2 regions of the Fusibacter sp. genome follow, and region 1 is predicted to be linked to the other one. Evidence: riboswitches for the same ligand, from Rfam matches in the RefSeq annotation. Region 1 holds a riboswitch; the other holds the start of a gene.
What was found. A riboswitch is a leader RNA that binds a small molecule or an ion and turns the genes downstream of it on or off. The one in region 1 is predicted to bind cobalamin.
Positions count from the first base shown of each region.

Region 2: another riboswitch for cobalamin. It lies ahead of AC220I_RS05035 (cobyric acid synthase); the one in region 1 lies ahead of cobT (nicotinate-nucleotide--dimethylbenzimidazole phosphoribosyltransferase).

Region 1 covers NZ_JBVBZF010000017.1:11,322-16,657, reverse strand. Annotated here, with positions in the region: gene AC220I_RS05660 (MFS transporter) at 1-37, opposite strand, end outside; gene AC220I_RS05655 (glycerophosphodiester phosphodiesterase) at 34-795, opposite strand; gene cobT (nicotinate-nucleotide--dimethylbenzimidazole phosphoribosyltransferase) at 1,187-2,230, opposite strand; cobalamin riboswitch at 2,326-2,503, opposite strand; gene AC220I_RS05645 (methyl-accepting chemotaxis protein) at 2,572-4,575, opposite strand; gene AC220I_RS05640 (HAD family hydrolase) at 4,788-5,336, shown strand, end outside.
Region 2 covers NZ_JBVBZF010000012.1:6,368-11,703, reverse strand. Annotated here, with positions in the region: gene AC220I_RS05045 (pyridoxal phosphate-dependent aminotransferase) at 1-543, opposite strand, end outside; gene cbiB (adenosylcobinamide-phosphate synthase CbiB) at 561-1,520, opposite strand; gene AC220I_RS05035 (cobyric acid synthase) at 1,514-3,025, opposite strand; cobalamin riboswitch at 3,259-3,438, opposite strand; gene AC220I_RS05030 (peroxiredoxin) at 3,484-3,933, opposite strand; gene AC220I_RS05025 (ACT domain-containing protein) at 4,198-4,638, shown strand; gene AC220I_RS05020 (homoserine dehydrogenase) at 4,659-5,336, shown strand, end outside.

The sequences.
Region 1 (5,336 bases):
AACCTAAAATAAAGGTTTGTTTGATATTGAGTTTCATAAGGCCTCCTCATCTTTAGATGGCGTTTCAACTAATTTGAGCATCTGATCAGGACTATCTGTAATAATGGCGTTGATTTTGCTTTGGATCAATTGTCTTGCGATATCAGGGTCATTCAGGGTGTAGGTATTGATCGAAACACCGTGTTGTGCAAGGTCACGCATAACCGATTCATTCAGCGACAGATAATGGGGATGGTAATAATCAGCGTTTATATGATCTAAATAAAGCCACGGATCAATAAGTGCTGCACATGTTAAAGCGCCTGTCTTGATGGACGGATCAATTCCTTTTAGGGTAAGGAGGGCCTTATGGTCGAAAGAGGAAAAAATAAGTTGGTCTCTCTTCAGATATTCTAAGCATAAATTTAAGGTCTTTTTTTCGATATCCTTGTAGAATTGACTACCCGCTTTAAATTCAACATTAAGAATGCGTGGTTCAGCTTGTGGCTGATTTTTTTCGTATTCTAGGAAGAGTGCTAAAACTTCTTCAAGGCGTGGTATTTTTTCGACAATCCCGAAAAGATGAATTGGCATGTCTTTTAAGGTTTCATATGTAAAATCGAATATATGACCACTTTGTCCAGTAATGCGTTCAAGTTCAAAATCATGAAAGACGACGATTTCCCCGTCTTTTGAATAATGGACATCCAGCTCAAGTCCATGTGCGCCTATTTCCAGTGCTTTTTGAAAGGCAGTTAAGGTATTTTCAGGATACCTGCTTCGAAATCCCCGATGTGCAATAATTTTAGTTTTCACGATTCACCTCATTTCATTAAAACGCTTTTCTTATCTTTTCATCTAATTGCTATTTGCAAGTTGAAGATTCTTGCTCAAAGCTGGATGAAAACTAATGATCTATAACAACATTTGAGCCATTTTCGATGTCTCAAACCAATTTTCGCTGACGCTGTTTGAGGTTGAAGACTCCTCATCACAGCTTTTGGCTCAAATTTTGTTGTATACAATCATTTAACGCCAAAACTTTGTTTTGTCGTTACCGTTCTCATTTAACCGCTTATCGCAAGTTGAAGATTCTTGCTCAAAGCTGGATGAAAACTAATGATCTATACAATAAAAAAACAGTGAGATAAGATCTCACTGTTTTATTCTATATTATAGTAGATAAATCCTTTATTTACGTATATTTTTACAATACGTCAAATTCAGCCTCTTCAAAAGTTATCATTTCTCTGTTCATATAACATGCCGCTTCGACAATATTAAAGGCAAGCAAAGCGCCGCTACCTTCACCAAGTCTCATGTTCATATCTAAAAATGGGTCCAATTTCAAGTAGTCGGTGGCGATTTTAGCACCTTTTTCAAGTGAATAATGAGATGGAATGAGGTAATCTCTGACATGTGGGTTGAGCTTGCAGGCCACAATTGCAGAAACAGTTGAGATGAACCCATCGATGATAATTGGCACCTTTTTATAAGCACCACCGATCATTGTCCCAGCCATGCCGGCAATATCAAGTCCTCCAACCTTTGAGAGCACATCTAAAACATCCTCAGGATTGGGTTGATTGACTGTGATTGATCGCTTTATTACATCTGCCTTGTGGGCGAGTTTTTCAAGTGGGAAGTTGGCACCAATACCTGTGATCTCTTTGGGATCAATACCAGTGAAAACTGAGAGAAGGGCAGTTGTGGTTGAGGTATTACCAATCCCCATTTCACCTGTAGCAAGGATCTTAGCACCGTCTTCAACCGCTTTAATGGCGATTTCAATACCGACCTCCAATGCCTTAATGGCTTGATCTCGCGACATGGCAGGACCTTTAGTCATGTTGTGAGTGCCGTACATGACCTTTTTATTGATCACATATTCGTCTTCAATATCTCTCATGACACCGACATCAACCGCATATATTTTTGCATCCATCTGCTTGGCCAGTGCACCTGCACCAGTTAAGCCACGGGGGATGTTGAGGGTCTGAATATAGGTAACTTCTTGTGGGGCAGAGGCAACATCCTCTACGCAAACGCCGTTGTCGGCACACATGACAATAAGGGCTTTTTTATCCGTCATAGGATAGGCTTGACTTGTAATACCAGATACCTGTACAACAAGATCCTCTAATTTCCCCAGAGAGCCTTGTGGTTTGTTGAGATAATCCACACGATTTCTAACGGTTTTCATCATATCGCGATCAATCTCTGTAATTTTTGACAATACATCATTTAACATGAATATCCTCCTTCAATGTTTGGGAGAAATGGGTTTCCTGCATTTTGCATAAAAAAAAGTCCATTACCCCTAGGGTAATGAACTTTACCTTCATTCATTGCATTGCTTGATCGGCAGGTCTCCTGGCTCGGTATCATAGCACACCTTGCGCCTTCCCGAGTAAAACTCAGTGGCAAATGCAAGTTGCTCCACCTTACAGTGATGGGTTCGCTTAGGACTCTCACCTAATTCCCTATTCTCCAATTACTTGGCACCGTACATGTTATAAATTTTCTTGTTTACATGATTCAGTTTAAAGGATTTGGTGGTAATCGTCAAGTCTTTAAATCACAATTCTGATCTCAAATGATGAATTTGCTCATTTCGGTTGAAAGGACTTGGATATCCGAATTAAGCGCATTGACAGCTTCGCTAATTTCCATGACGCGTGATAGCTGTTCTTCAGTAGAGGCGTTAATTTCCTCGGTTGAAGCTGCTGATTCTTCGCTCAATGCAGCCATAGATTCAAGCGATTCTATGAGTTCAGATTTTAAGACGTCAATCTTAGACGTTTCATCAATAAAATCATTAATGATTTCATCCACATGGAAGACGCTCTTTTCGATGCCGTCAAATACAGCCACAGTTTCAGACAGATTTTGTTTAGCACTGTCGACAGATTGCTTGGTTTCTGTAACTGTGAGGTTTGTCCGATCAACGACAGTAATAATGTTGTTGATGATGCTGCTAATTTCTTCTGCTGATTGAGAAGACTGTTCAGCGAGCTTTCTGATCTCATCTGCTACCACAGCAAAGCCTCTTCCCGCATCACCAGCTCTTGCTGCTTCTATGGAGGCATTTAAAGCAAGCAGGTTGGTTTGATCTGAAATGCCCTTAATGGCACTGACAATGTTTTCGATTGCTTGTGAGCTTTGACTTAACAAATCAACATTATTGGCAACTTCACCAGTATTGCTGACGGTGAGTTGGAAGACATTTTGAAGATCTGTGATTTTCCCTTTTCCAACTTTATTTGTTGAGACCATTTCATCTGAAACAGATTTTGCCGTTTTCAATTTTGTATAGATGTTATTAATACTTGTACCAAGCTGTTGTGAAGCACTTAGGCGTTCGCTTACGTTTGAGGCCATTTCTGTTGAGCCATGTGCAATTTCTTCAACTGCGCGGGTTACTTCATGACTGGCACTGTTTAAACCCTCTATGTTTTGTTGTATGGTCACTGAAGAATTTACAACCTGTTTTAAACTTGAGGTGGTTTGAGCGATTAAATGTTTCACATTGGCAACCATTTTACCAAAGTCAACGGCAAGTGCACCGATCTCGTCTTTAGAGGTATAATCCAAAGAGACATCAAAGTTCCCCTTGCCCACTTCACCCATTGCATATTGAATTTTATTGATTGGCTTGGTCACCATAAAACCTATTGCAAATTGAATGATAATGGTCAATATGATGATGGATAAGAGTACAATCGCTACGTTATTGATCATATTACGTCTAAAAATTGCATCTGTTATATCCTTAGGAAAAGTAACGACAAGTGAATAGCCATTATCTTTTTCTTTGTAAATATAAAAGGATTTGTCATTGATTGTTTTGGATTCAATTGAGGCACTGGAAGCCAAAAAGTCTGAAAGCCAAGGAAGGCTACTTGCCTCTGTCCCTAAAAGTGCTGGGTCATTATTAGCGAGGATCATGCCCTGTTCATCTACGATTGTCGCAAATCCATAACCGCCTATGACAAGGGTTTCAATTCTTTTTTGGATGTCTAGATTACTGAGCAGTTCTTGAACGGCTTTTGGTTCAATACCGATTTGAACGATACCAGGAGCATCAATTCTTGAAACGCCGATGTATTGAAAGAGCACATTATCCGTTCCTCTTGGTGAAGGCTCTTGTGCGAGGGCACCATTTTTTTGATTAATAAGTGCAATAAAGGGAAGCGTTTGATCTGACGTATTGAAATCAAAGCCATAAAAACCTTCAATATTACCATGTTGCAGAACGCCATCTTTATCTATAACGTGGATTTCTGAGATTTCGAGCAAATTAGCAAGCTCAATCATTCGATTTGTCTCAAGCCATGTTGGGTCATCTGAAATAAGCTGAGCCACAGCACGCGTAATGGCAATGTTTTTTTCATTTAATGCACTTTTGGTAATGTTCACGACCTCATCGGCAGAAACCAGTTCACTTTTTAAGTTTTCAATTTGATCTTTAAGCTCAAGTTCAACGATATTTTGAATGCTGGCGTTTGTTGAAAAGGCGTTGAAAGCAGCTTGAGAGCCAAGTGCTACAAAAATGATAACACAGGTTATCATTACAATACGCGTTTTTATCTTCATATAATCAACCTCCAGTAAATAACCTAATCTAAATTGACAAAACTGACGTCGTCGTCAGCCTAAATAATATATACCCTGATGACAGGTATTGACTCATGTTAATTTCAGGAATGTAGGATTTCAAATGTCTATTTTCAATTGTGTATTTGAAAGAAATGGGTTAGAATAGACTTTAAAAAAAGGTGAATGAAACTGTTTTTAAAGGAGAAGAAATGTTATATAAACTGATTATTTTCGATTTTGATGGTACCCTGATGGATACAAATGACATTATTAAGGAAAGTCTTAATGAGGCCTCTAAGAAATTTAGAAATTGCGAGATTAGTGATTCTGAGTACGAGAAAATTCTAGGAAAACCTTTAGCACAACAAATGTATGATTTGTCAGAGACGTACTGTGACGAGATGACGGCTTTCTACAGAAACTATTACAGGGACAACCAAACCACGAGAACTGAGATTTTTGATGGCGTCCACGACTTACTTGAAACCCTTAAGACTGATGGCGTAAAATGTGCTATTTTAACCAATAAGGGTCGAAATGGTTTGGAGAAGGGCCTTGAGCAATATCATTTGGCCTCTTATTTCGAATACTATCTCAGTGCTCAGGATGTGGAAAAAGCCAAACCAAACCCCGAGGGTATCCATAAAATTTGTGATTACTATGGTGTCAGTGAAAAAGATACCTTGATGGTAGGAGACAGTGGTCATGACATTGAAGCGGGCAAAAATGCAGGTGTAGCAACCTGTCTTGTCTCTTGG
Region 2 (5,336 bases), on a different contig from region 1:
TTTAAAGTTTTCATTCTTTATGGCGTTTAAGATATCTTTAACAAAATCACGTGTGTACAAATGTCCTGTCGGATTGTTCGGGTTACATATTACTAATAAATCGACATTATTCTCTTTAATTGAGTTAACAATATCTGATACTAGCATAGGATGATTCATATCGATAGTAGACTTTTTACCGTGTGTTATTACATAATCCAAAAGAGAAAAACTTAACACTTCAACACCGTTAAGCTCAAGCGCGCGTCTGTATTCTGTAAATGTGGGTTCAAGTATCAAAGCCCTCTTTACACCCACACTTCTTGAAAATAAATAAATAAGCTCAGTAGCCCCATTACCAAGAATAATCTCGTTTAAGTCAAAACCTGTTTTCTCGGAGATTGCCTGTTTTGATGATACACCGTCTATTTCAGGATACCTTCTTAAATTGTCAAATGTTTCCATCATCAATTCTTTAAGACCTTCAGGATATGACAGGGGTGGAATATTGACACTAAAATCAATTAGAGCCTTGTCACCAAAGTAACCTCCGTGAAAATTCATTTAATCACCTTTTCTTTCTATAATATTAATAAGTTTAGAGCCACTCCCATTAGAAAAAGTAGTCCTTCAGAGCCATACATGATTCTAACAGATCTATCAATATCCATGGCATCAAAGTCTCGATGCTTGTCACCAAGGGTTGGTTTATAAACCTCTTGTCCAAAATAGACGTTAGTCCCCCCCAGTTGAATGCCTAGAAGGCCTGCAGTAACGGACTCAGGATAGCCACAGTTTGGGCTTTTATGATTTCCGTGGTCTCTTTTCATAATTTTGAAACCTTCTTTGACATTATATCTCAAAAGAAAGCCTGCAAATAGCATAAAAAGAGCACCTAGTCTTGCAGGAATAAAGTTAAGGACATCATCCGTCTTTGCGGAGATCATACCGATCTCTCTATAAGGCGCTTGCATATAGCCAACCATAGAATCCAAGGTATTGACACTCTTATAAATCAGTGCAAATACAACCGCCATAGAAACATTTGTACCAAGGATCAAGCTGCCGAGAAACATGTAAAATAAGGGTGCTAAAATACCATCAACTGTGTTTTCAGATACTGTTTCTAGAATGCCTCTTAAAACCTGTTTTTCGGTTAAGTTATCGGTATCTCGTCCAACCAAATACCCAAGCTCTTTTCTAGATGCCTCGATTTGATTGGATTCAATCAGTTTCTTAACTTTTATAGCTTCATCCTTTAAGCACTTGCATGCCAAGCATGTATATAATAAATAGATGTTCAATATTTTTAAAAAGTAAGGATGGCTAATCATAGCTGTGATCGTATACAACATTACAACAATTGTTACTGTTAAAAATGCTAATACAAAACCACCAACATAGAGGTTTCCGAAAAAACGTCTTATCATCTTTTCGAGATTACTGATTAACCATCCTATAAACCTAACTGGATGCGGCCAATTAGGAGGATCACCAATTAACCAGTCCAAAAGGACTGCAATACCTATATCAACTAACAATCTAATTGCCTCGATTCTTCTAAGAATGCTTTAATAAGCTTCATGTCCATATATTGTTTAACGTGCTCTGCCAAACGATCATATTCCTGATCTTTTAGCTTCTCAAAGGACTCTTCTGAGCTTACTTCAATAATCCCCTTTTGACTTCTAATTTTGTTTAGAATAGCACTTCTAAATTCATCATTGTCAAAGATGCCATGGAAATAAGTGCCCATAACACGTCCTGTTTCATCGATAGCACCGTCATATTCGCCCTTGCTGTTGATTGCAAAGGGAACGACATCACTGCCACATGCAATTGTTTCTCCCATGTGGATTTCATAACCTTTTATGATCATGTCTTTTGTATTGAGATTCAAGTAATCATTTTGAATGGTTGCTTCACTTTGTACAGTTGTCTTTTCAGTTGCCATAACAGTTTCAACATTTAAAAGACCGAGGCCATTGATTAAGTCATCAATAGATTCAACACTGTCAGGATCAGAAATGCTGTTTCCTAAAATCTGATAGCCGCCACAAATGCCAAAGATAGGTTTTTCAGCTTTATAAAAACGATAAATGGCCTGATTGATTTTATGTTTAATGATAAATTGCATATCAAAAATTGTATTTTTGCTGCCTGGGATGATGAGTAAGTCACACTCATCAATCTCAGCTTCGGTCGTTACATATTCAAGACTGACATCAGATTCCATATCAAATACTGTAAAATCACTGAAGTTCGACATATATGGCAACCTTACCACACCTACTTTGATGGGTTTGTCAGATTTCATAAAAAGACGTTCGGACACACTGTCCTCGTCATCTATTTTTAGATTTTCTATAAATGGGATAATCCCAACACAAGGGATTCCTATTTTTTCTTCAATCATTTTTACACCTGGCACTAATAAAGATACATCACCTCTAAATTTATTGATGACAAATCCCTTAATACGTTTACGCTCTTCTTCAGATAAGAGCATATAAGTGCCATATATGGAAGCAAAGACGCCTCCTTTATCGACATCTCCGATTAAGAGAACATCTGTATCAACAATTTCAGCAAGTCCCATATTTACAATATCACGACTTCTGAGGTTTATTTCTGCCGGAGAGCCAGCTCCTTCAATTACAATGACATCATAATTTTGATTTAAGTGATTGAAAGCCTTTCTAATATGAGGAATTAAAAAATCCTTCTGAGAAAAATACTCACTAGCTTTCATATTTTGATAAACCTGACCATTTAAGATAATTTGAGATCCCACATAGCTTGTCGGTTTCAAAAGGATAGGATTCATTGAAACATCCGGCTCAATTCTAGCCGCCTCAGCTTGAACAACCTGTGCTCTACCCATTTCCTTTCCGTCTTTCGTAATAAATGAGTTTAGTGCCATGTTCTGTGATTTAAAAGGTGCTACACGATAGCCTTCATCATTTAATATTCTACACATAGCAGCCACTATTAAACTTTTTCCAACTGTTGATCCTGTTCCCTGAAACATTATTTTCTTAGCCATGATTAACCCTCACTTTATATCCATTATACGCAAAATGCGCTATTGATCCATTTTATAACAACATTTGTGCCATCCGCGATGTCCCAAAACAATTTTCGCTGACGCTGTTTGAGGCTGAACATTCCTCTTCACAGCTTTTGGCTCAAATTTTGTTGTTTGCATAAAAAAACACACGTGAAAGACGTGTGTTGAATGCAAACTCAATTCAAATCACCCGACTTCCCTCCGAAGTAGATTATTTCGAAATTAAGGCAGGTTTCCTGGCTCATAGATCACTTTACTTTCCATCCTTCCCGATTTCTCAGTGGATAACTTGGATTTCATCACTATATACAGTAGCGGGGGCTGCAGAGGATTTTAACCTCTTTCCCTCTTAGCTTAATAAGAGAAGCACCTTAATTTAATATTCAATTTTCTATTACATTATACTGTTGCACACATGCATTGTCAAGTTAGGATTACTTTTGCAAGTGATCTAGGACATCTCTTGCATGTCCTTTCGCCTTTATGCCCCTAAACTCCATAATACAAAGAAGGCCCTCTCTAAAGACAAATGTTGAACGTTCCGTTCCTAAAACATGCTTTCCATATAGTTTCTTTTCCTTAATGACATCGAAGCTATGATGTAGTATCTTTTCTTCATCTGATATTAAATCAAATGGCAACGCAAATTTTTCTTTGAATTTCTCATGTGATTTTAAGCTGTCTTTACTGATACCATACACTTCATAACCAAGCGCCTTAAACTCATCGTATAAATCTGCGAAATCCTGTGCCTCTAAGGAACAACCGGATGTATTATCTTTTGGATAAAAATACAATATAAAGTTCTGCGATGAAAGGACACTTTTGTCAATTTGACGATCACCTGTCATTTTTAAAGAAAATTCACCTTTCAAATAGCTCATAACTGTGCCTCCTAATAATAAAAAATAATTTCATTCATATGTAAAAATAATATACCCCAAATGCTTAGAAACTTTACAAAATTCAGAAAGAATCACATAATTACAATACTATTCAAACAATTCAGAAACATTTGATTGTTCAGAAATAAAAACATGAATTATATTTAACATTTGCCTTGTATACAATATTTTATTGTGCTATAATCCTTATTAATATCATTTTCGGCGAACAATTGTCCGTCTATAAAATACAGGGAGGATAATATGGATAAAGGAAAATTTCTACTCATACACATCGACGTTTTACCAGAGGTATTTATTAAAGTCGTTGAAGCTAAAACCTTACTAAAAGAAGGAAAAGCTACTTCAGTTTCTGATGCAGTTAAGAAAGTCGGCATCAGCAGAAGTACATTTTATAAGTATAATGATTTTGTTTTCGCACTTGGTGATGGTGTCATCGGAAAAAAAGCAACTGTTTCAATGAACCTAGACCACCATTCGGGAATCTTATCAAAAGTTCTAGAATGTATCGCTGAAAACAACGGTAATATAATGACAATTAGTCAAAGTAGCCCAATTGATCAAATGGCAAATGTCACAATTACGATTGACATATCCGAAATGACCAACTCGTTTACAACATTATCCAATGATCTTAAAAATATCGAAGGCGTTCATAAATTTTCACTACTTGGCATTGAATAAGTTTAACTGGGAGGTTTAATATGAAAATTGCATTATTAGGATACGGAACAGTAGGTTCTGGTGTCTATGAATTAATAAAGAGGAATAATGAAAGCATACAAGAGAACTTTTCAAAAAATGTACGGGTTGAAAAAGTTCTTGTTAAAAACTTAGATAAATACAAAACACATGAAGCATATGATATCTTTACTAACAGTTTTAATGAGCTCATAAAAGATGAGTACGATATTGTCATCGAAACAATCGGCGGCATCTATCCTACCTATGATTATTTGGAATACTTCCTTAAAAAAGGCGTCCCGGTAATCACTGCAAACAAAGACCTCATCGCCGAGAAAGGTAACGACTTACTTGAAATTGCAAAGCTTAATAATACCATCTTAAGTTTTGAAGCAAGTGTAGGTGGTGGTATACCAATATTAAAACCACTCCAAGAGTGCCTTGCAGGCAATACCATTAAAAATATCAGTGCTGTCATAAATGGTACAACAAATTATATTCTAACCAAAATGTTCGATGATGGTATATCATATGATTCTGCTCTTGAACTCGCACAGGAAATGGGCTTTGCAGAGTCAGACCCTACCTCAGATGTTGAAGGCTATGATGCCATGAGAAAATTAGTCATTCTCTCTTCTATCGGCTATAAAAAGCACATCAAATGGACGGATTTACCAATTGAAGGAATCTCAAATATT